3 regions of the Rhizobium sp. BK098 genome follow, and region 1 is predicted to be linked to each of the others. Evidence: riboswitches for the same ligand, from Rfam matches in the RefSeq annotation. Region 1 holds a riboswitch; each other region holds the start of a gene.
What was found. A riboswitch is a leader RNA that binds a small molecule or an ion and turns the genes downstream of it on or off. The one in region 1 is predicted to bind thiamine pyrophosphate.
Positions count from the first base shown of each region.

Region 2: it holds a riboswitch for thiamine pyrophosphate, as region 1 does, so the genes downstream of both, thiM (hydroxyethylthiazole kinase) here and thiC (phosphomethylpyrimidine synthase ThiC) in region 1, are expected to answer to the same signal.
Region 3: it holds a riboswitch for thiamine pyrophosphate, as region 1 does, so the genes downstream of both, thiB (thiamine ABC transporter substrate binding subunit) here and thiC (phosphomethylpyrimidine synthase ThiC) in region 1, are expected to answer to the same signal.

Region 1 covers NZ_JACHYY010000004.1:507,291-514,195, forward strand. The annotation lists gene FHT73_RS14365 (thiamine phosphate synthase) at 1-518, opposite strand, end outside; gene FHT73_RS14370 (thiazole synthase) at 515-1,288, opposite strand; gene thiS (sulfur carrier protein ThiS) at 1,291-1,488, opposite strand; gene thiO (glycine oxidase ThiO) at 1,479-2,456, opposite strand; gene thiC (phosphomethylpyrimidine synthase ThiC) at 2,458-4,284, opposite strand; TPP riboswitch at 4,377-4,508, opposite strand; gene FHT73_RS14390 (porin) at 5,118-6,209, shown strand; gene FHT73_RS14395 (TetR/AcrR family transcriptional regulator) at 6,425-6,905, opposite strand, start outside.
Region 2 covers NZ_JACHYY010000007.1:93,688-100,592, reverse strand. The annotation lists gene thiD (bifunctional hydroxymethylpyrimidine kinase/phosphomethylpyrimidine kinase) at 1-448, opposite strand, end outside; gene thiE (thiamine phosphate synthase) at 445-1,083, opposite strand; gene thiM (hydroxyethylthiazole kinase) at 1,080-1,883, opposite strand; TPP riboswitch at 1,934-2,030, opposite strand; gene FHT73_RS18845 (DUF1127 domain-containing protein) at 2,260-2,406, shown strand; gene yghU (glutathione-dependent disulfide-bond oxidoreductase) at 2,980-3,855, shown strand; gene FHT73_RS18835 (hypothetical protein) at 4,068-5,675, shown strand; gene FHT73_RS18830 (sigma-54 dependent transcriptional regulator) at 5,723-6,905, opposite strand, start outside.
Region 3 covers NZ_JACHYY010000005.1:193,133-200,037, reverse strand. The annotation lists gene FHT73_RS15405 (ATP-binding cassette domain-containing protein) at 1-629, opposite strand, end outside; gene thiP (thiamine/thiamine pyrophosphate ABC transporter permease ThiP) at 622-2,262, opposite strand; gene thiB (thiamine ABC transporter substrate binding subunit) at 2,270-3,262, opposite strand; TPP riboswitch at 3,348-3,464, opposite strand; gene FHT73_RS15390 (MDR family MFS transporter) at 3,535-5,070, opposite strand; gene FHT73_RS15385 (MarR family winged helix-turn-helix transcriptional regulator) at 5,235-5,762, shown strand; gene FHT73_RS15380 (thiamine diphosphokinase) at 5,835-6,488, shown strand; gene FHT73_RS15375 (ABC-F family ATP-binding cassette domain-containing protein) at 6,491-6,905, shown strand, end outside.

The DNA of each region.
Region 1 (6,905 bases):
ATATCGGCGCCATGCTCGAATACGCCCGCAAGACGTTCGACCGTCAGGCCGCCGATCGCAACGAGAGGCCGGTTGCCGATGCGCGCCTTCCACGCGCCGATCCGATCGAGGCCTTGGGGTGCCCAGAGCATAACCTTGAGGACGGTCGGATAGATCGGCCCCAGCGCTATATAATCGGGTTCGGCAGCAAGCGCCGTCTCCAGCTCCGCCTCGTCATGTGTCGAAAGCCCCAGCTTCAATCCGGCATCCCGTATGGCGGAGAGATCGGCAGAAGCGAGATCCTCCTGGCCGAGATGGATGAAATCGCAACCCTCCTCGATTGCCAGCTGCCAATAGTCGTTGACGATCAATTGGCACTCATGCGCGGCGCAAATTGCCTTCGCCTCGCGAATTTCCGCGCGGATCTCAGGCGTTGAGCGATCCTTGATGCGCAACTGTACCAGCTTGACGCCGAGCGGCACCAATCGCCTGATCCAGGCGGCGCTATCGACGATGAGGTAGAAGGGATCGAGCGTCATGCGAACACCGGCTTTCCGATCACTGGTGTCGATGGCACCGCCATATCGCGCGGCTCAAGCATGCCGGCGCCGTATGCCTGCCGGCCGGCATCGATGGCCTTGGCGAAGGCTTCCGCCATCGCGACCGGATCGCCGGCCCCGGCAACCGCTGTGTTGAGCAGCACGGCATCGAAGCCGAGCTCCATGACGGTCGCTGCATGCGAAGGCCTGCCGATGCCGGCGTCCACTACCAGCGGAACCTCAGGAAAATGTGCCCGCATCGATCGCAGAGCGGATAGATTGAGCGGTCCGGCCGCCGTTCCGATCGGCGCGCACCAGGGCATCAGCACCTTGCATCCGGCTTCCAGCAGCCGCTCGGCGACGATGAGATCGTCCGTCGTGTAGGGGAAGACCTCGAAGCCGTCATCGGTGAGGATTCTCGCCGCCTCCACCAGCGCGAAGACGTCGGGCTGCAGCGTATCGTGATTGCCGATCACCTCGAGCTTGATCCAATTGGTCCGAAAGACCTCGCGCGCCATTTTCGCGGTCAGTACTGCTTCCGATACGCCGTGGCAGCCTGCTGTATTGGGAAGGACGCGAACGCCGAGTTCGCGGATCATCTCGAAGAATGCGCCGCCATTACGCCCGCCTGCCGTTTCCCGGCGCAGCGATACAGTCGCGATCCCGGTTTGCGAACGTTTGACAGCTTCCGCCAGTACGGCCGGGGAGGGATAGCGCGCCGTGCCGAGAAGAAGGCGCGATATAATTTGGGTTCCGTAGAGTTCAAGCATGGTCAGCCTCCCTGCATTGGCGTCAGGATCTCGATCCTGTCATCGTCGGTTAGGATATGGTCGCCGCGTTCCTCGCTATGGACGAGTTCGCCGTTGACGGCGGTTGCCAGCCACTCGCCCTCATATTCGAGAGCCGTGAGAAGTTGCGAAAGCGTCGTTGCTTCGACGATCTGCGCTTCGCCATTGATGATCAGGCGCATTGGCGGCTCCTTTCGTCGTGTCCGGAAAAGACGAGATCGGCGGCTTTCTCGGCCATCGCGGGCGCGAGCAGGAAGCCATGGCGATAGAGGCCGTTGACAAGGATGGCTTTGCCCTGCCGCGTCACGCGCGGAAGGTTGTCTGTAAAGGCAGGGCGGATGCCGGCGCCGGTTTCGACCACCGCAGCTTCGGCAAAGGCCGGATGCAGCGCATAGGCTGCGTTCAAGAGTTCCATCAGCGAACGGGCGGTGATCGGCCCTTTGAAGTCGGTCTCGATCATCGTCGCACCGACCATGAACAGGCCTTCGCCGCGCGGCACGATATAGACGGGAAAACGTGGATGCAGCAGGCGGACGGGGCGCGAAAGCACGATCTCATCGCTCTGCAGATAGAGCATTTCGCCGCGTACGCCGCGCAAATCGCGGATGCGGCCGATGCGGGCAGCTCCCGTGCAATCGATGATTTCAGAGAAGCTATCGTCATCCACGAGCCCGTCGATAAAGGTGACGCCTTTTGCAGATAGATCGCCCTTCAACGATTGCAGGACCTCGCGGGGATTGAGATGTGCTTCCTGCGGAAAGAACAGGCCCTGGCGGAATCGGCCGGCAAGCGAAGGCTCAAGGGTGGCGATTTCGTCTTCGTCCACCCAGCGATAGTCCGTCGTGCGGCCGGCGAATCGCTTCAGCTCGTTTTGATCGCGGTTCGGCGCGACGACGAGCGTTCCATTGCGGACGATCTTGCCAGGCAGAATCGCTTCCCATCGATCGGCGGAATCACGGCCGAGCGTCAGCACAGCCTCATCGGCACTTTCGCACTCGCACCATGGCGCCAGCATGCCGCCGGCAAGCCAGGAGGCGGCATGATGAAAATTCCGGCTTGGATCTGAGATCGTGACCTCCGCTCCGCGCCGGACTAGCTCGTGGGCGACCGTGAGGCCGGCAACGCCGGCCCCTTTAACGAGAATACGCATGTCATTCAGCCGGCTGTGCAGGGGTTTCGACCGGCATATAGAGGTCTCCGCCCTCTCGATACTTGGCCGCCATGGCTTCCAGCCCTTCCTTCTGCGCTTCGGCGCGGATGTCGTGCGAAATCCGCATCGAGCAGAATTTCGGACCGCACATCGAGCAGAAATGGGCCACCTTATGAGCTTCTTTCGGCAGGGTTTCGTCGTGGAAGCTGCGAGCCGTGTCCGGATCGAGCGAAAGGTTGAACTGATCCTCCCAACGGAATTCGAACCGGGCGCGCGACAGAGCATCGTCACGAACCTGCGCGGCCGGATGACCTTTGGCGAGATCCGCCGCATGCGCTGCGATCTTGTAGGTGATGACGCCTGTCTTGACGTCGTTGCGATCGGGCAGACCAAGGTGCTCCTTCGGCGTGACGTAGCAGAGCATCGCCGTCCCGAACCAGCCGATCATGGCAGCGCCGATGCCCGATGTGATGTGGTCATAGCCGGGCGCGATATCCGTCGTTAGCGGCCCGAGCGTGTAAAAGGGCGCCTCGCCGCAGACGGAAAGCTGCTTGTCCATGTTTTCCTTGATCTTGTGCATCGGCACATGGCCGGGGCCTTCGATCATCACCTGGCAATCCTTGGCCCAGGCGATCTTCGTCAGCTCGCCGAGTGTTTCCAGTTCGGCGAATTGTGCGGCGTCGTTGGCATCAGCTATCGAGCCGGGGCGCAGGCCGTCGCCGAGCGAGAAGGAGACGTCATAGGCACGGCAGATATCGCAGATTTCCTCGAAATGCTCGTAAAGGAAGCTCTCGCGATGGTGATGCAGACACCACTTGGCCATGATCGAACCGCCGCGCGAGACGATGCCGGTGACGCGATTGACGGTGAGCGGGATGTAATGCAGCCGCACACCGGCATGGATGGTGAAATAGTCGACGCCCTGTTCCGCCTGCTCGATCAGCGTGTCGCGATAGATTTCCCAGGTCAGTTCCTCGGCAATGCCGCCGACCTTTTCCAGTGCCTGATAGAGCGGTACGGTGCCGATCGGCAGCGGCGAATTGCGGATGATCCATTCGCGGATGTTGTGGATGTTGCGGCCGGTCGAAAGGTCCATGACGGTATCGGCACCCCAGCGGGCAGCCCAGACCATCTTCTCGACCTCCTCCGCCATTGAGGAGGTGACTGCGGAATTGCCGATATTGGCGTTGATCTTCACCAGGAAGTTCCGGCCGATGATCATCGGCTCGCTTTCGGAGTGATTGATGTTGGCCGGAATGATCGCCCGGCCGCTCGCAACTTCCTGGCGGACGAATTCCGGGGTGACATGATCCGGAATATGGGCGCCGAAGCTTTCGCCATCGCGAATCAGGGCTTCTGCCTTGGCCTTGCGGCCGAGATTTTCGCGAATGGCGATGAATTCCATTTCCGGCGTGATGATGCCGGCGCGCGCATAGGCGAGTTGGGTGACCGCCTTGCCGTCTTTCGCCCGCAGGGGCTGGCGCTTGGCCGGAAATTCCGGTGTCAGCCGCTCGCCGGTGACGAAACCATTGTCTTCAGGGCGCACATGCCGGCCTTCATAAGTCTCGACATCGCCGCGAGCGAGAACCCAGTCGCGGCGTAGCTGAGATAGACCCTCCTCGATGCGGATATCGGCGCCCTCGATTGTGTAGGGGCCGGAAGAATCATAAACAATGACAGGCGGCTCGCCCGAGGTCGGATGGACGCTGATTTCGCGCATCGGCACGCGGATGTCCGGGTGGATCTCTCCGGGAACATAGATTTTCGCGGATGCCGGCAGCGGGCCGGTGGTGACGGTCGGAGTGAGGTTCTTTGCGGCAATATTCATGGTTTGAGGCTCCAAGTTGCAGTTGGAGACCCAGTCAATCAGCCGGAATGATGAAAAGACGCCGGCATGGAATCCAGGCGGGAATCCGAAGCCTTCGAGCGCTTGCACCGTCCCTACGCCAGTATGAACTGGATCAGGTTCAACGGGTCACTGCGCAACAGGAGGCAAAGCCTCATTGTCCAGCAGTATCTCAGCCCCTTGCCGGGACCCCCCTGGTGAATACGGAAAGGCTATGCCTTACCCTTGTTCTCTGTCAACCCCGCAACGACGGTCGCGTTTTCTCAATCGATTGACCAGTGTGGCGCGGGGGCGGCTTGGATTCTATAGGGGCGAGCCTCCTATAGGCGCGATCATCATCTTCGATGACGCTGCTCTTGATCTAAGCCCGTTCCCGCATAAATGGTACCGATGAAAATTCCGGATCTCGAGCCTGATTGGGGAAGGCTGTCTCGATTTGGTGCGAATTCTTGAACCTTGGCGACGGCCGACTATTCCGGCAGTAAAAGGCTCAGCCCGCCGCCAGTTGCATTTAAGCAACAGCAATCAAGTCTAATGCCGGGGCGGGTTTCACAGAATTGACAAACATACGGGCTGTTTGTAAACCAAATATAGGACATAACTGTCTTACGGACGAGCAATCGGCCGGATCGGTAGAGGCATTTCAAAACCTTTGCCGCGGGGTGAATTATGGAGGTTAGAGGGGACTCAAGCCGACATCAGGTGCGTATCTGCCGGACTGCCCGGTTGCGTTTAAACCGACGTAATCCTCAGGGTGGTGTTCCAGCTTTGTACTCGCGGTAAATTGGAATGCATATTGCAACCAGGAGTTTAAAATGAACATCAAGAGCCTTCTTCTCGGCTCCGCTGCTGCGCTGGCAGCAGTTTCTGGCGCCCATGCGGCTGACGCGATCGTCGCTGCTGAGCCCGAGCCGCTGGAATACGTTCGCATCTGCGACGCATACGGCGCTGGCTACTTCTTCATTCCAGGCACCGAAACCTGCCTCAAGATCGGCGGCCGCGTCCGTACCGAAGGCGAGTGGTACGATGCCTACAACCCGAACAGCCATAACGGTACGCTGTGGCACACCCGTGCGGAGCTGAGCGTCGACACGGCAACCGACACCGAATACGGCCCGCTGAAGACCAACACGGTCATCCGTTGGGACTGGAATGACGGCAACTCCACCTCCACGAAGCTGCTGTTCGCAAACATCAGCCTCGGCGGTTTCCTCGTTGGTAAGGCTGACTCCCAGTACAACTCCTACATCGGTTATGCCGGCGACGTCATCAACGACGACGTGATCTATGACGGTCCGTACGAACTCAACCAGTTGACCTACAACTACGACGCCGGCAACGGCTTCACGGCTGTGATCTCGGTTGAAGACTCGAACTCCAGCGGTTCTGGCGCTTCCTATGGCTCCAGCTGGTGGTCTGACGACAAGGGCAACCACTACGCTCCTGACGTCGTTGCCGGTGCTGGCTTCAAGTCCGGCGCATGGGGCTTCAAGGTCGTTGGCGGTTACGACTCGATCGTCGAAGAAGGCGCCATCAAGGCTCGTGTCGATGCTGACTTCGGTACCTTCTCGGCCTTCTTGATGGGCGGCTGGAACACCGACGGCGACAAGCTGAACAAGTATGCCGGCACCAACCTCGATCGTTCGGCTTGCCCGGTTAACGATGCATCGAAGTGCGGCTGGGGTGACTGGGCTGTTTGGGGCGGCGTTGGCGTTCCGATCAACGAAAAGCTGAAGTGGAACCTGCAGCTCGCCTACACCGACTCGAAGATTTTTGCCGCAACCACCAACGTCAAGTGGAACCCGGTCAAGAACCTGCTCATCGAGCCGGAAGTCTCCTACACCAACTTCGATTCTGTGAACCAGGATCAGTGGGCTGGTATCCTGCGCTTCGAGCGTAGCTTCTAATATTGAATTACCCGGCTCAATGCCGGGTAAGAGAAGCCTGACGTTCCAATCCGTCAGGCTTCTTTCATCGATCGGTTGACCTCCGATCAAAGCAAAGGATCTGGCTTTCCCTCCGGATCCTTTTTTATTTCCAGCTTTGGGAAATCGGTTCAGCTCCCGGCAGAAGCTTCAAACTGCCGTCGTTGGTTCTCTTCAATTCCGAAGAGACCACCGTTCTAGGCTTTTTCCGGTATCATCGCGGCAATCGCCAGTTCCTGCGTCTGTGCAAGCGGGAACCAGGTTTTAAGCACCATCTTTATGAACATCTGTCCACACGGGACCAGTTCGAAGCTGCCTCGGTCGAGGGTCCATTCGGTGATCAGGCCGCCGATGACCGCTGTCAATGCGGAAGAGGCAGTATCCGGCGTCCAGGGAGGCGGAAGTTTTGTCTTTTCATCCATAAGGGTGAATATGCGTTCGAAATTTTCGTGCATGTCGTGCCGAAACGAACTCGCACGGCTCGTGGTGCCGTCGCAAAACGCCATGTCGAGATGCATCATAACTTTCAGCATGCTACGCTTGCGCGGGTCGCTGTGGATATCGTCAAATATCGCGGCTATGGTATCGGCGATGAGATCGAGCGGGTTGGGCGGCAGTTCCTTCGACATCCGCTCCGCCAGATCCTTGAACGGCTGCTGGGCCTCGTCGCGGATCGCA
Region 2 (6,905 bases), on a different contig from region 1:
CTGCGTCATGCAACAGCGCAGCCGCCTCGGGTAGGTTCGGGGTAACGACGGTCGCGAGCGGCAGCAATCGTGTGGTCAGCACGTCAACGGCATCGGCAGCCAGCAGAGCGGCGCCACCCTTGGCGATCATGACCGGGTCGAGGATGACGGGTACATCGCGATGTCGCGCCAGAATGTCCGCGACGGCACTGGCGATGGCGGCATTGGCGATCATACCGATCTTCACCGCATCCACACGGATGTCGGCAAAGATCGCATTGATCTGATCTGCCACGAAATGGGGGGGCACGGGATGGACGCCGGAGACACCCTGAGTGTTTTGCGCGGTTAAGGCGGTCAGAGCCGCCATTCCATAAACGCCGCGGGCGGAGAAAGCCTTCAGGTCGGCTTGAATGCCAGCACCGCCGGAGGGATCGGAGCCGGCGATAGATAGAACGTTGCGGATCATTGGCGAGCCTCCTTGATGGCTTTCGCGATGATGATTGTCGCCGCTTGCGGGTCCGGTTGTCCGCATATGGCCGAGACGACCGCGAGGCCATCTGCGCCGCACGAAAGGACATCGGCGGTATGAACGGCCTTCAGGCCGCCGATTGCCACTGAAGGAACCGGGCAAAGCCTGACGATGCGGGCAAGCCCGTCAAAGCCGATCGGTTGCTTGTGGTCGGGTTTGGTGGGTGTGGCAAAGACCGGACCGATCCCGGCATAGTCGATGATTCCGGCATCTATGGAGGAGGCGAGAGCCTCCGTTTCCACCGAGAGGCCGAGGATCATGTCCGGGCCGATCAGGCGGCGGGCGTCGGCGGCATTCATATCTTCCTGACCGATGTGAAGGCCATCGGCGCCGATGGCGAGGGCAGCCTCGACATGGTCGTTGACGATCAGCCGGACATTCGTTCCATGCAGGATTTGCTTGAGGGCACGGCCGGTTTCGATCATGGCGGCGGTCGAAGCCTCCTTGTCGCGAAACTGGATCATGGTGGCGCCGCCCGCCACCGCCGCCCGCGTTGTCTCCACCATACCGAGATCACGGCATAGCAGCGGATCGAGGACGAGATAGAGCGAGAGATCGAAGTCTTGCTTCATGCCGCAGATATCCTTGCGTCGCGATCCAGTGTCTTCGGGCTCAAAGCGGCGAGTGCGTCAAGGAAGCGCCAGGAGAAGGAGCCTGGTCCCCCAGCCGCCGCCCCCGCCTGTTCGCCGGCCACGGCAAAGACGGCAAGCGCCGCAACCGTTGCCTCCAGATGTGCATCTGGCGATGCCGCTGCAAAGGCGCCGACGAGGCAGGTAAGGGAGCAGCCGAGTGCGGTTACTTGCGGCATCAATGGCGAACCGCCTGCAATGCGCTTCGCCTTCTGCCCATCCGTCACGAAATCCGTAACGCCGGTGACTGCCACTACGCAGCTGTGCTTTTCCGCGAGTTGAAGGGCGGAATCTTCCGCCTGCTCGACAGCATCGCGGCTATCGACGCCCTGGCCGCGGCTCGTCCCGCCGGCAAGCGCGATGATCTCGGATGCGTTGCCGCGAATGATTGTCGGCTTTAGTTCCAACAAGCGCGTGATGGCATCGCGGCGAAACCCTGTCGCATAATGGGCGACGGGATCGAGGACCCAGGGCTTGCCCGTCTCGTTTGCCGACTGAGCGGCCTTCCGCATGCCCGCAAGCCAGCCGGACGAAAGCGTACCGATATTGATCGTCAGTGCGCCGGAGATAGCGGCAAACTCACCGGCCTCCTCTTCGGCATGTACCATTGCCGGCGATGCGCCGGCGGCAAGCATCACATTGGCCGCAATATTCATGGCGACGAAATTGGTGATGCATTGTACCAGGGGAGGGTTCGCCCGCATGGTGCGAAGTAGATTGCCCGGTGTGATTTGGTCTTGCATATCGCCCCTTTCAGGCGGCGAGACGCGTAGGGACGACGTGCTTCAGCTTCGCGAGGTCCCGAGCGACTTCCTCCGCCAGCATGATCTGGTTCAGGTTCGAAGGGTGCTTCTCAGCCCGCCGGATAGCGGACGCCCCTGTCTCTCATCTCTCTTCTTTTCGCAGACAAAGACGGCGCTGTCACCAGCAAATCATAAATGCGATGCTGACGGTTGGGATCGCCCCCTTTTTTTGGCGATCTATGCAGTAACTGCATGGGTGGAGTGATCCCTTAGCTCTGCAAAAAGCCGTGGGATTCGGCTATATATTTCTCATCGAAGCGACGGGAGCGCCAAGCACGGCTGCTCAGCTTCGAAAGCCCAAGGAAAGGGGATCATCATGAACGTAGCACGCTCTTTCAACAACTGGCGCAAGTATCGTCAGACGGTCGCCGAACTGGGCCGTATGTCCACGCGCGAACTGCACGACCTGGGTATCGATCGCGGTGAGATCCGCAATGTTGCCCGCGCAGCGATCGCTCGCTAACGGCCGAAACGGCTCCTTATAAAAGCTGCATTATGCCGGCGCCTGTTCCCTTGAGCAGGCGCTTTTGCTTTATGGGCATCACCGTTCATTTCCGCGGCGATTGCTGAAGATTGCATCAATCTAGCTCCTTGCTTTTCGCATGACGCATAACTGCCTTGCAAAGAAATGCCTATGAACTGAGCAAAAGACTGGTATGTTCTTTTCATCGAAGCGATGCATCTCCTCCCGCATCCCTTCGCTTGGCAGACGTCCTTATCCTCCTCCCAGGGACGACTGCAGGAATAGCGGAACTCCTCCTCCCATCCGCTGTTCGGTTCTTGTAAAAAGCCTGCCGCTCCTCCTCCCGCGGCAGGCTTTTTCGTCTTGTTGAACTTCCAAGCGATTGAGAATGGCCCGGATCGGTATAGGGATCCTAGCCCGGCGCAGGCGGCATGCGTGCAAAGCAGCCTCGGCGCATTCAAAGAGTTGGGTATCCTCCTCTCGCAAAAATGAAGAGCGGCCCCTATGTGCGATCTATGTAGCGCGCTACATCGAAGATCGCCCAAATTCGATTCCCGAAAAAGGAGGATGCCCATGACCGGCCCTGCCGAATATACCCCGCCGAAAATCTGGACCTGGAACAAGGCCAATGGCGGCCAGTTCGCCAATATCAATCGCCCGATTGCCGGCCCGACTCACGAGAAGGAACTGCCGGTAGGACGCCATCCCCTTCAGCTCTATTCGCTTGGAACGCCCAACGGCGTGAAGGTCACGATTATGCTCGAAGAGCTGCTGGCGCTTGGTCACAGCGGTGCGGAATATGATGCCTGGCTGATCAAGATCGGTGAGGGTGATCAATTCGGCAGCGGTTTCGTTGACATCAATCCGAATTCGAAGATCCCGGCTTTGCTCGACCGAAGTGGCCCGAAGCCGGTTCGCGTTTTCGAATCGGCCTCGATTTTGATGTATCTCGCCGAAAAATTCGGCGCCTTCCTGCCGACCGAGCAGCCGGCTCGGGCCGAATGCATCTCCTGGCTGTTCTGGCAGATGGGCAGCGCGCCCTATCTCGGCGGCGGTTTCGGTCATTTCTACGCCTACGCGCCGACGAAGATCGAATATGCGATCGATCGCTTTGCCATGGAGGTGAAGCGCCAGCTCGACGTGCTGGATCGCCGTCTGGCTGAAAGCGAATATATCGCCGGCAGCGACTATACGATCGCCGATATCGCCATCTGGCCGTGGTACGGCGGTTTGGCCAAGGGGTGGCAGTACGGTGCGGCCGAGTTCCTGCAGGTGCAGGACTACAAGAACGTGCAGCGCTGGGCCGAGCAAATCTACTCGCGTCCTGCCGTCAAGCGCGGCCGCATGGTCAACCGCATGTCGGGCGATCCATCCGAGCAGCTGCGTGAGCGCCACGATGCCAGCGACTTCGAGACGAAGACGCAGGATAAGCTGGAAGCTGCCGGCTGATCCGACCATTCGCTTTGCAGAAATGAGCTCGCGGCCCTCCGGATCGCGAGCTCTTTTATTGCGCTTACTGCGGGTGCTGTCGGTCCCGGCAAGTCAGCCTCGCTCCATCTTGTGAAGCGTAATGTTCGGCTGCCGAGGCTCCCCCGCCCGGCGTAGACCGCGGCGCGATTCTGCAAAGCGTGTCGACATTGGCGAAAGAGGAATGCTTCTCCATGCAGCAAGTTGCTGACGACCGTACCCTGGATAAAAATGCGACTACGGGTGCGTTGTCGAAGCAACAGAGCGAGGCGAGGGATGCGCTGCTGAAACACCTGGTGTCGGGTGGCGATGAACGGCTGGATTGCGATCCGCTCACCGGGCTCAACATGTATGGCTATGGTCCGGCACCACGGCCCGAAGATCTCGCTTTCGGCTCGTCGACGGCATCGACCATATCCGCCGCCGCCTTTGCCACGGTCGAATCCTTTTACGCGGATCTGAGGCGGGAGATGGAAACAAGCTCGCCGACGGCTGTCTATGACCGCGAAATCGGGCGTGTGCGTGACGATCTGCTGCGCTTGCTTGGCCTCGGTCAATCGTCGCAGCCGCGGATCGATGCGATCCTGGCCACGTCAGGCACGGACATCCACCTTTTTTCGGCCGCGCTGCTGGCGGGTGAGGACGAGCCTGCCCTGATGACCATCACGCTGATGGGGAACGAGACGGGCAGCGGCGTCATGATGGCGTCGGCCGGGCGGCATTTCATGAGCCGCGTCAGCAGCGCACGGTCTGTCGCCAAGGGCGAGGAATTGCGGCCAGGGGACGCAACACGCAACGCCACCATTGCCGTGCGCAACAAGGATGGTTCCCTTCGCGCCGATAGCGAGGTGGAAGAGGAGCTGCGCGGCCTCATCGAGCTTGCCCGCGCAGCCGGCCTCAGATGCCTTCTCGTCGTAACAGACGTCTCGAAGACCAGCCTGCTGGCGCCGAGCCTTGAGACCGTCATGCGTCTGAAGGAGCGCTTCGGCACATTGCTGGATATCATGATCGACGCCTGCCAGTTTCGCCTGTCAGCGGCGACGATCCGCGCCTATCTCGCCCATGGTTTCATGGTCGCGCTCACGGGTTCGAAATTCCTCGCCGGGCCGATTTTCAGCGGGGCGCTTCTCTGCCCGCCGCAAATGTCGGAACGCTTCAAATCGCGCACTCTGCCTGCAGCCTTGGCAGATTATTGCGGGAAGGCAGAGTGGCCGGAAGGCTGGGCCGCCCGCAATATCTTGCCGGAGCGCGCCAATCTCGGCCTCCTGCTACGCTGGAAAGCCGCGCTGTTCGAACTCGGATGCTTCCTCGATATTCCTGAAGACCGTGTAGTCAAGGTTTTGTCCATTTTTGCCGAGGCAGTCTCCGATCGTCTTGCGAACGATCCGGCTTTCGAGCCTCTGCAGAGCCGGCCGTTGGAGCGGCGTGAGCTGTGGGGCGCATCATCGGCTCTTCGCTGGGATGAAATTCCCTCCATCTTTTCGTTTTACCTGCGCAATTGCACAGATGGCGCCATGCTGACCGCAGCGGAAATGGCGGCGGTCTACAAGGAGCTGGCCGTCGAAGGCGATGGAGTTGCCCTGGTGCGTCTCGGCCAGCCCGTTCGCTGTGCCGATTTTGGTGATGTACCGGCAAGTGCTCTTAGAATTTGCCTGAGCGCGCCGCTGGTCGTGGCCGCTTCCAGGAGCGATGAAGCGCTCGCAGCGGTGGTTGCGCAAGCGATGCTGGTTCTGGATCGCACCGCCGAGGCAGCGGCCCGGCAAAGGCAAGGCAATGCCAGGGACATGCGCCGCAGCGCCTGAAGTTCACGCGACGGCTTCAGCTGGCGTGGTCGCTCATCGGCAGCGGATCATGAACCTCGGCGCTCGCCCCCGTCAAAGCCGGCGAAATCGCCTCTGACGATGCCGTGTCGCTGGAGCTTGTCGTAGAAGGTCTTCCTGGGAATGCCGAGCGCTTCGATGGTACGGCGTACATCGCCATTGTTCTGCGACAGGGTTTCGCGGATGAGCTCGGCTTCGTAGCGCTCTACTCGAGCGGGCAACGGCAAACCTTCATCCGTCGCCGGCGCTTCGTCAGATTTTGCCGTTGTTGCCGATTCGAGACCGAGCACGAAGCGCTCGGCAAAATGCGAGAGTTCGCGAACGTTGCCCGGCCAGTCGTGCTGCTGCAGATGGCGGCGCACCGCTGTAGATAGGGCGGGCACCTCGCGCTTGAAGCGGCCGGCGGCGCGATCGGCGAAATGGCCGAAGAGCAGGGGAATGTCATCGCGGCGTTCACGCAATGGCGGAATGGAAAGCGTGACAACGTTGAGGCGATAGTAGAGATCCTCGCGAAAATCGCCGCGTTGGCGAGGATCGGCAAGATCGACCTTCGCTGCCGCGACGACGCGAAGATCGACGGGACGAACTTCATTGGTGCCGAGCGGTGTCACCTCGCGCATTTCCAGCACGCGCAGCATCTGCACCTGGATTGCCGGCGGCATGCTTTCGATCTCGTCGAGAAACAGGGTGCCGGCGCTTGAATGTTCGATGCGCCCAACGCGCTTCTTCTGGGCGCCAGTAAAAGCGCCCGGTTCGTGGCCGAAAAGCTCGCTCTCGATCACGGTTTCGGGCAGGGCACCACAATTCAACGCAACGAAATTGCCCTTCGCTCGCCGGCTCCAGCGATGCAGCAGGCTCGCCACCACTTCCTTACCGCTGCCAGTCTCGCCCGTGACAAGCACATCGACATCCGTATCGGCGATCTGCCGCAGCGTATGGCGCAGCCGCTCAATGGCAGGAGTCTGTCCGATCAGCGGCAGATCGCCCTGTGCCTGTTCGGCCACTTGCCGCAGCACCCGATTTTCCAGCACAAGCCGTCGCTTTTCAGCTGCTCGCCGCACGCTCTGCACAAGCCGATCCGTGGCGAAGGGCTTCGCGATGAAATCATAAGCGCCATCCTGGATCGCCTGAACCGCCATCGGAATATCGCCATGACCCGTCATGAGAATGACCGGCAGATCGGCGTCGAGCGCCTTGATGCGGGCAAAGAGC
Region 3 (6,905 bases), on a different contig from region 1:
GCGTGGTCGGCAAGGCGCCGCACTTCGGCCGGGTCATGCGAGACGATCAGCACCGTATTGCCGGTTTCGCGATGCAGAATTTTCAGAAGTTCGACCATGCCGGAGCGCAGGCCGGGATCGAGCGCGGCGAAAGGCTCGTCCAGCAACAGGATTGGCTTGTCGCGCACCAGAGCCCGAGCGAAAGCCGCGCGCTGGCGCTCGCCGCCGGAAAGCGTTCCCGGCTTGCGCTTTTCAAAACCGGCTAGTCCGACCCGCGCCAAAGCCTCCGAGACCTTTTGACGATCCTCCTTCGAAAGCCTCGATGACGGGCTGATGCCAAGGCCGACATTGGTGAAGAGATCGAGATGAGCGAAGAGGTTGTTGTCCTGGAAGATGAGAGACACCGGCCGTTCGGCGGGATGCAGGCGGCTCACGTCCTGTCCGGCGAGCAGGATACGGCCGCGGTCAGGCTGTTCGAAGCCGGCCAGTAAATTGAGAAAGGTGGATTTGCCCGACCCTGACGGCCCGGCAATGGCGATGATCTTACCCTGCGGCAATGCGCAATCGAAGCGGAAGTCATGCGTGCCGAGGCGCAGTTCGACCCCTTCCATGCTGATGCCTTCTGCCTTCATGATGCTGCTGTCAGTCATTTCGCCTGCTTTCGTCATCCGGCGCGCCCTGGCCCGCGGTTCCGGCTATGGTCAGGAGAAGGCATACCAAGCCGAGGATCAAGGCATATCCGTCGGCGTCGTTGGTGCGGTAGCTGCCGAGCTTGCTGTAGACCAGCCAGGGCAGGGTCATCAGGCTATCGGAGCCGAAGAGTGCGACGGCGCCGAGATCGCCGAGCGACAGGGCCATGGCGAAGGAGAGCGCCGTGAAGAGCGGTTTGCGCAGACCCGGCCAATCGACCACGCGCAGGCGCGCAGTGCCGTGAAGGCCGAGGCTTGCCGCCAGCCGCCCGGTGCGGCTGACATGGACCGTATAGGCCGGCTCGATGACGCGAATGACAAAGGGCAGCGCCATCAGCGCATTGATGACAATGATGAGGACGGCCGCAAAGCGGCTGGGATCGCCCAATGGCCTGAGCGCCAGGAACCAGCCGGTTGCCAGCACGATCGGTGGCACCAGCAGGATGAGGGAGGAGCTTGCGCCTAATGCGAGCGCCAGGCCGCGCAAGCTGAGGGACTTTCGGCGATCCGCCGATATCACCGAGCGGGCGCGAATGATCGCGAAGGATGTCAGCACGGCCAGAAGGCCCGCAGCAAGCGCGATTGCAAGACTTGTGACTGCCGCCTGCAGGAAGATTGGCTGGGAGACGAGCTTGAAAAGATTGGCCTCGAGGCCGGTCACGACGACCGCAGCAAGCGGCATGCCGAGAAAGAGCGTCGCGGCCGCCAGCAATGCAGCATCGATGCATCGCGCAGCCATCCGCTGTCCATCGATGCGGCGCAGCGCTCGCCCGCCGGTGAGCCCATGATCGTCGGGAGCTCGAAACAGCGTCATGACGCCGAGCACAAGCAGGGTGACGACGATCTGCAGCAGCGACAGCATCACGGCGCGGCCGGGATCGAAATCGAAGCGAAGCGCCTGGTAGATCGCCACTTCCAGCGTCGTTGCGGCCGGGCCGCCGCCGAGGATCAGGACCAGCGTGAAGCTGGTGGCGCAGAGCATGAAGATCAGGCCGGCGATGCCGGGAATGAGGCCGTGCAGGATAGGCCATTCGATGAAGCGGAAGACCGAGATGGGCCGCATGCCGAGTCCGCCGGCCACGAGCCAATATTCCGCTGGCACACGCTCCAGTCCGGCCAGCATCAGTCGGCAGGCGAGCGGCATGTTGAAGAAGACATGCGCAAGCAGGATACCGGCCAGGCCATAGATGCTGACGGGCTGCGACAGGCCGAGTGCTGATAGCGCCTGATTGATGAGCCCCTGCCTGCCCCATATGCCGAGCAGGCCTAGTGCGCCGATCAGCACCGGCAGGCCCATCGGCACGGCCATCAGTCGGATCAGCCACAGCCGGCCGGGAAAGCGCGGCTGGCGCGCCAATGCGCGGGCGACCGGAATGGCGAGCACAATGGAGAGCAGTGTCGAAAGCACCGCCTGCAGCAGTGTGAAGCGTAGGATGCGCAGTAGATATGGGTCTGTGAGCGAGGTGTCGCTGCCGGATTCGATGCCGGCGGAGATAAGAACAAGAACGGCGATCCCGACGAAGAGCGCAATGCTGCCGAGGCTGAACGCCCCGCCGGAAATAGCGCGTCTTCGCTCGGGTGCCGTGAGTATGATCAAGGCATCAGTTGCCGCTGGTGGCGGTCAGCCATTCGTCGATCCAGGCTTTACGGTTCTTGTCGACGTCCGCAGGGCTCATCAGGAAGGTCTTCGACGGCACGACGAGCTTGCTGAAGGCATCCGGCAGCGGCTCGGAAGTGGCGGAAACCGGCATCATCCAGTTGCTTGTCGGAATGATGTCTTGGAAGCCGGTGGAGATCATGAATTTCAGGAAATCGCGGGCAAGTTCCTTGTTCGGCGAGGACTTGATGAGGCCAGCGACCTCGATCTGAATGTAATGCCCTTCCGAGAAGGCGGCGGCCTGATAGCGATCGGTCTTGTCTTCGATCATGTGATAGGCCGGTGACGTCGTGTAGGAGAGCACCATCGGCGCTTCGCCCTTGGTGAACAGGTCGTAGGCTTCCGACCAGCCGGGAGTGACCGTCAGGATGCGGCCTTTGAGCTTCGCCCAGGCATCGGCGGATTTGTCGCCATAGATCGACTTGACCCAGAGCAGCAGGCCGAGACCCGGCGTCGAGGTGCGCGGATCCTCGATGACGATCTTCTGATTGGGATCGCCTTCGACGAGATCCTTCATGCTCTTGGGCGGGTTCTTGACGGTCTGGCTATCATAGATCACGGCGAAATGGCCGTAGTCGTAGGGCACGAAGACGTCGTCCTTGAAACCGCCGGGAACCTTGAGGGCCGAGGTGTCGACGCCGCTTGCGTCGAAGAGGCCTGTATCCTTCGCTTCGTCGATGAGATTAGTGTCGAGGCCGAGAACGACATCGGCCTTAGTGCCGGTCCCTTCCAGCTTTAGGCGGGAGAGGAGCGCGACGCCATCGGTGACGGCGACGTAGTTGACCGTGCAGCCGCAGGTCTTTTCGAAGGCGGCCTTGACCTTGGCGCCAGGACCCCAGTCGGCCGTGAAGCTTTCATAGGTGTAGATGGTCAGGGTCTTGTCGGCTGCTTCAGCCGTCTGAGCAGCAAAAAACGTTGCGCCGGCGGCAAGGGCCAGGCCGGTGAAGAATGACAATAGCGATCGGTTTTGCACGACAGCGCCTCCACTTTGGTTTCGTCTTGAAGGGGAAAGGGCGCTATGATTTCGTCACGCGTCTAATCCCTCCGCCGGTGTTAGCCGGATCAGGTTCCGCGGGTTGGCCGGTGAAAGCCTCTCAGCCAAATGTCCTGAAGGACATAAGGCACCCCGTTAGAGCGTCGGCAGATTTAGCCTTGTGACGGAGGGATGACAAGGGAAATGATTCCCTTGCCGATTGCAGCAGGAAGGATTTACTCGGCAGCCTCCGCGACCGCCGGGCTTTCGAATTTCTTCGCGGCACCCGGGAGCTGCACATTCTTCAGCGTCAGCGAGGTCAGGAGACCAAACATGCAAATGCCGGCTGCCGTCATGAACAACGGGCTGAAGGCGCTCGCATAGGCGTTGGCGACGGCCTCGCGGGTAATCTCGGGCAAGGCGGCCATCATCTTCGGTGTCAGCTCCTCGATGTTCGGTACGCCGGATATGGAGACACCGACATTGCCGAGTTTGGCGGCGATGATGGCGCCGTAAATGGAGATGGCGATGGAGGCGCCGCCCATGCGCGACAACGTGACGGCACCGGTCGCGGCGCCGACGTCACGGGCGGCCGCTGCATTCTGTACGCCGATAACGGGCACCTGCTGGGCAAGGCCGATGCCGATGCCGTGCAGCAGCATCAGGCCGCCAATGAGGACGATGGGCGTGCCGGCATGGACGAAGGCGAGCGAGGCGAATGCGATGGTGCTGCAGCTGGCGCTGGCGACGGCAAACGGCTTGTAACGGCCTTTGGCCGCGATCAGCCGGCCGGCGGAGAGCGAGCCGCAGACGATGCCGCCGGTCAGGAGAATGAACAGCAGCCCGGCCATGGAGGGAGAAAGGCCTGTCGTCGTCTGCAGGAAGAGCGCGAAGTAATTGACCATGCCGATGGCGACGGCGCCGCTGGTGATCGAGAGGATCAGCAGAAGGCCGAATGTCGGATTGCGGAACAGCGTCATTGGCACAATCGGCTCGGGCGCGCGGCGCTCTATGAAGACCCAGGCGATGGCGCAGATCACTCCGAAGGCAATAATACCAAGGCATTGCGGCGATAGCAGCGACCCGAAGAGTTCGCTTCCGTCGGCAGCAAGCACAATGCTTGTCGTCGTCAGGGCAAGGACGATGGCGCCGGCATAATCGATCTTCGGACGGCGGGCAGGCTTGCGGTAGGGCAGCATGAAGGCCAGGCCGGCAAGCACGATGAAGCCGATCGGCACGTTGACGAGGAAGATCGAACGCCAGCCGAAAAGATCGCTCATCGTGCCGCCGAGAACGGGGCCGATGGCGCCCGACGCCATCAGCACGAGGCTCGAATAGCTCTGGTAGCGCGCACGCTCGCGCGGCTCGAAAAGATCGGCGTTGACGGCGAAGATCGAGACCATGATGCCGCCCCCGCCGAAGCCTTGAAGGACGCGGGCGGCGATCAGTGTATCCATCGAGACGGCTAGACCGCAGACGGCAGAGCCGACCGTGAAGATCGCGATCGCCGTCATCATCACATATTTGCGGCCGAAGAGATCACCGAGCTTGCCGTAGACGGGCATGACGGCGGAAAGTGAGAGAAGATAGGCCGATCCGATCCAGCCGAAGCGATCCAGATGCCCGAACTCGCCGACGATCGTGGGCAGTGCCGTCGAGACGATCTGGTTGTCGAGCGTTGCCATGAACATGGCAGTCATCAGAAAGAGGAAAAGAATAAGCCGCCGTTTGTGATCCGCCACGAGCGGTGTGAAGCTTGTCTGCATGTCCATGGAGCAAGAACCCGAACTGGGCCGGAACGCTGCGCTATCGAGCGAATGCGCGGGACGCCCGGTCTTCATGGGTGAATATATGTGCTATTAGCATATAATTGTCAATGGCAGGTGAATGCCATTTGCATGTTTTGTTTCGTCCCGACCTCTGCTATGCTTTAGGGATGACATCTGCGCCGAATACAAAAGATATCGAAGTTCCGACGCTGGCCGAAGACGAGAAGTTTCTGCGCATCGGTCAGGCGATGATGCGCATGCGCTTGCTGACCGGCCGTCGCATGATCGGCAGGCTCGCCATTCAACATGTGGCCCCGGGGCTTGAGCTTTCGCATCTCGATGTGCTCGATGTCGTGCGGCGGGCGGAAGATACGGGCGAAGTGACCGTCGGCACGATTGCCGAGCTCTTGCGCATCGATCCATCGCGCGCGAGCCGCATCACTGCCGACATGGTGGCGCGTGGTGTGTTGCGCCGTAAGGCATCGCAGGCGGACGCGCGGCGTATCGTCGTGGTGCTGACCGCACTCGGGCAGCGTTTGCTGTCGGAAATCCAGGTGCAGAAATACGCCGTTATCGGAAGCATCTTTGCCGATTGGTCGCCCGAAGACATCGAAAGCTTTTCGTTTCTCTTCGATCGTTATGTCAGCGGCTATGAACGTGTCGTCCAGGCCGCCATGAAGGAAACGACCGAATGATCGGCTTCGCCGCACCGTTCCGGTGACGGCGCTCTTCCCTAGAGATAGGACTTTGCGCTATGGGCTTGCCTCATGAGCCAGTCCACCACCTTCACCATCCTGCTCGGCGGCGAGCTTCGCCTGACGGAGCGATTGCGCGCTGCGGTTTCCGGCAGCCGCTTCATAGCGGCTGACGGCGGCATGCGCCATGCCCTCGCGATCGGGGTGGAACCGGAGCTGTGGGTTGGCGATTTTGATTCCACGCCTGCCGATCTGCAGGGAGCCTTTCCGAATGTGCCCAGGCAGCCCTATCCGGCGGCGAAGGCTGCGACCGACGGCGAGATCGCCGTCTCGGAAGCGATCGATCGCGGCGCCACGAGACTGATCCTGGCGGGCGCCATGGGCGGCGAGCGCTCCGATCATGCGATCCAGCACCTGTTTTATGGTATCCAGCTCGCCGAAAAAGGCTTCGACGTGCTGTTGACGTCGGGTGACGAGGAGGCGGTGCCGCTTCCGTCAGGCGATCTCACGCTGGCACTGCCGGCTGGCTCGCTGTTCTCCGTTCTTGGTTTCAGCGATCTGACGGGTCTTTTCATCGACAACGCCCGTTACCCCTTGCGCGATTTTCATTTGCCCTTCGGCGCATCGCGCACCATTTCCAACGTGGCGGAAGGCGATGTGCGCTTTTCGCTCGGCAGCGGCAGGGCCATTGTTCTTGCCCGCCCTTATGACCTTTCCGGAGTCTGATCTTGGCCCCTCCCATTCTGAAACTCGACGACATCTTTCTGAGCTTCGGCGGTGCGCCGTTGCTCGCCGGTGCCGGCCTGCAGGTGGAGCCGGGCGACAAGATCTGCCTTGTCGGACGCAATGGTTCCGGCAAGTCGACGCTGTTGAAGATCGCCGCCGGTCTCGTCGAAGCGCAATCGGGCGAAGTCTTCCGTCATCCGTCGTCGACCGTGCGCTATCTTGAGCAGGCACCTGATTTTGCCGGTTACAAGACGGTGGCGGCCTATGCCGAGGCCGGTCTTGGGCCTGGCGATGATCCCTATCGCGTCACCTATCTGCTCTCTCATCTCGGCCTGACCGGCGAAGAGGATCCGAAGAACCTTTCCGGCGGTGAAGCGCGCCGCGCGGCACTGGCGCGCGTTCTGGCGCCCGAACCGG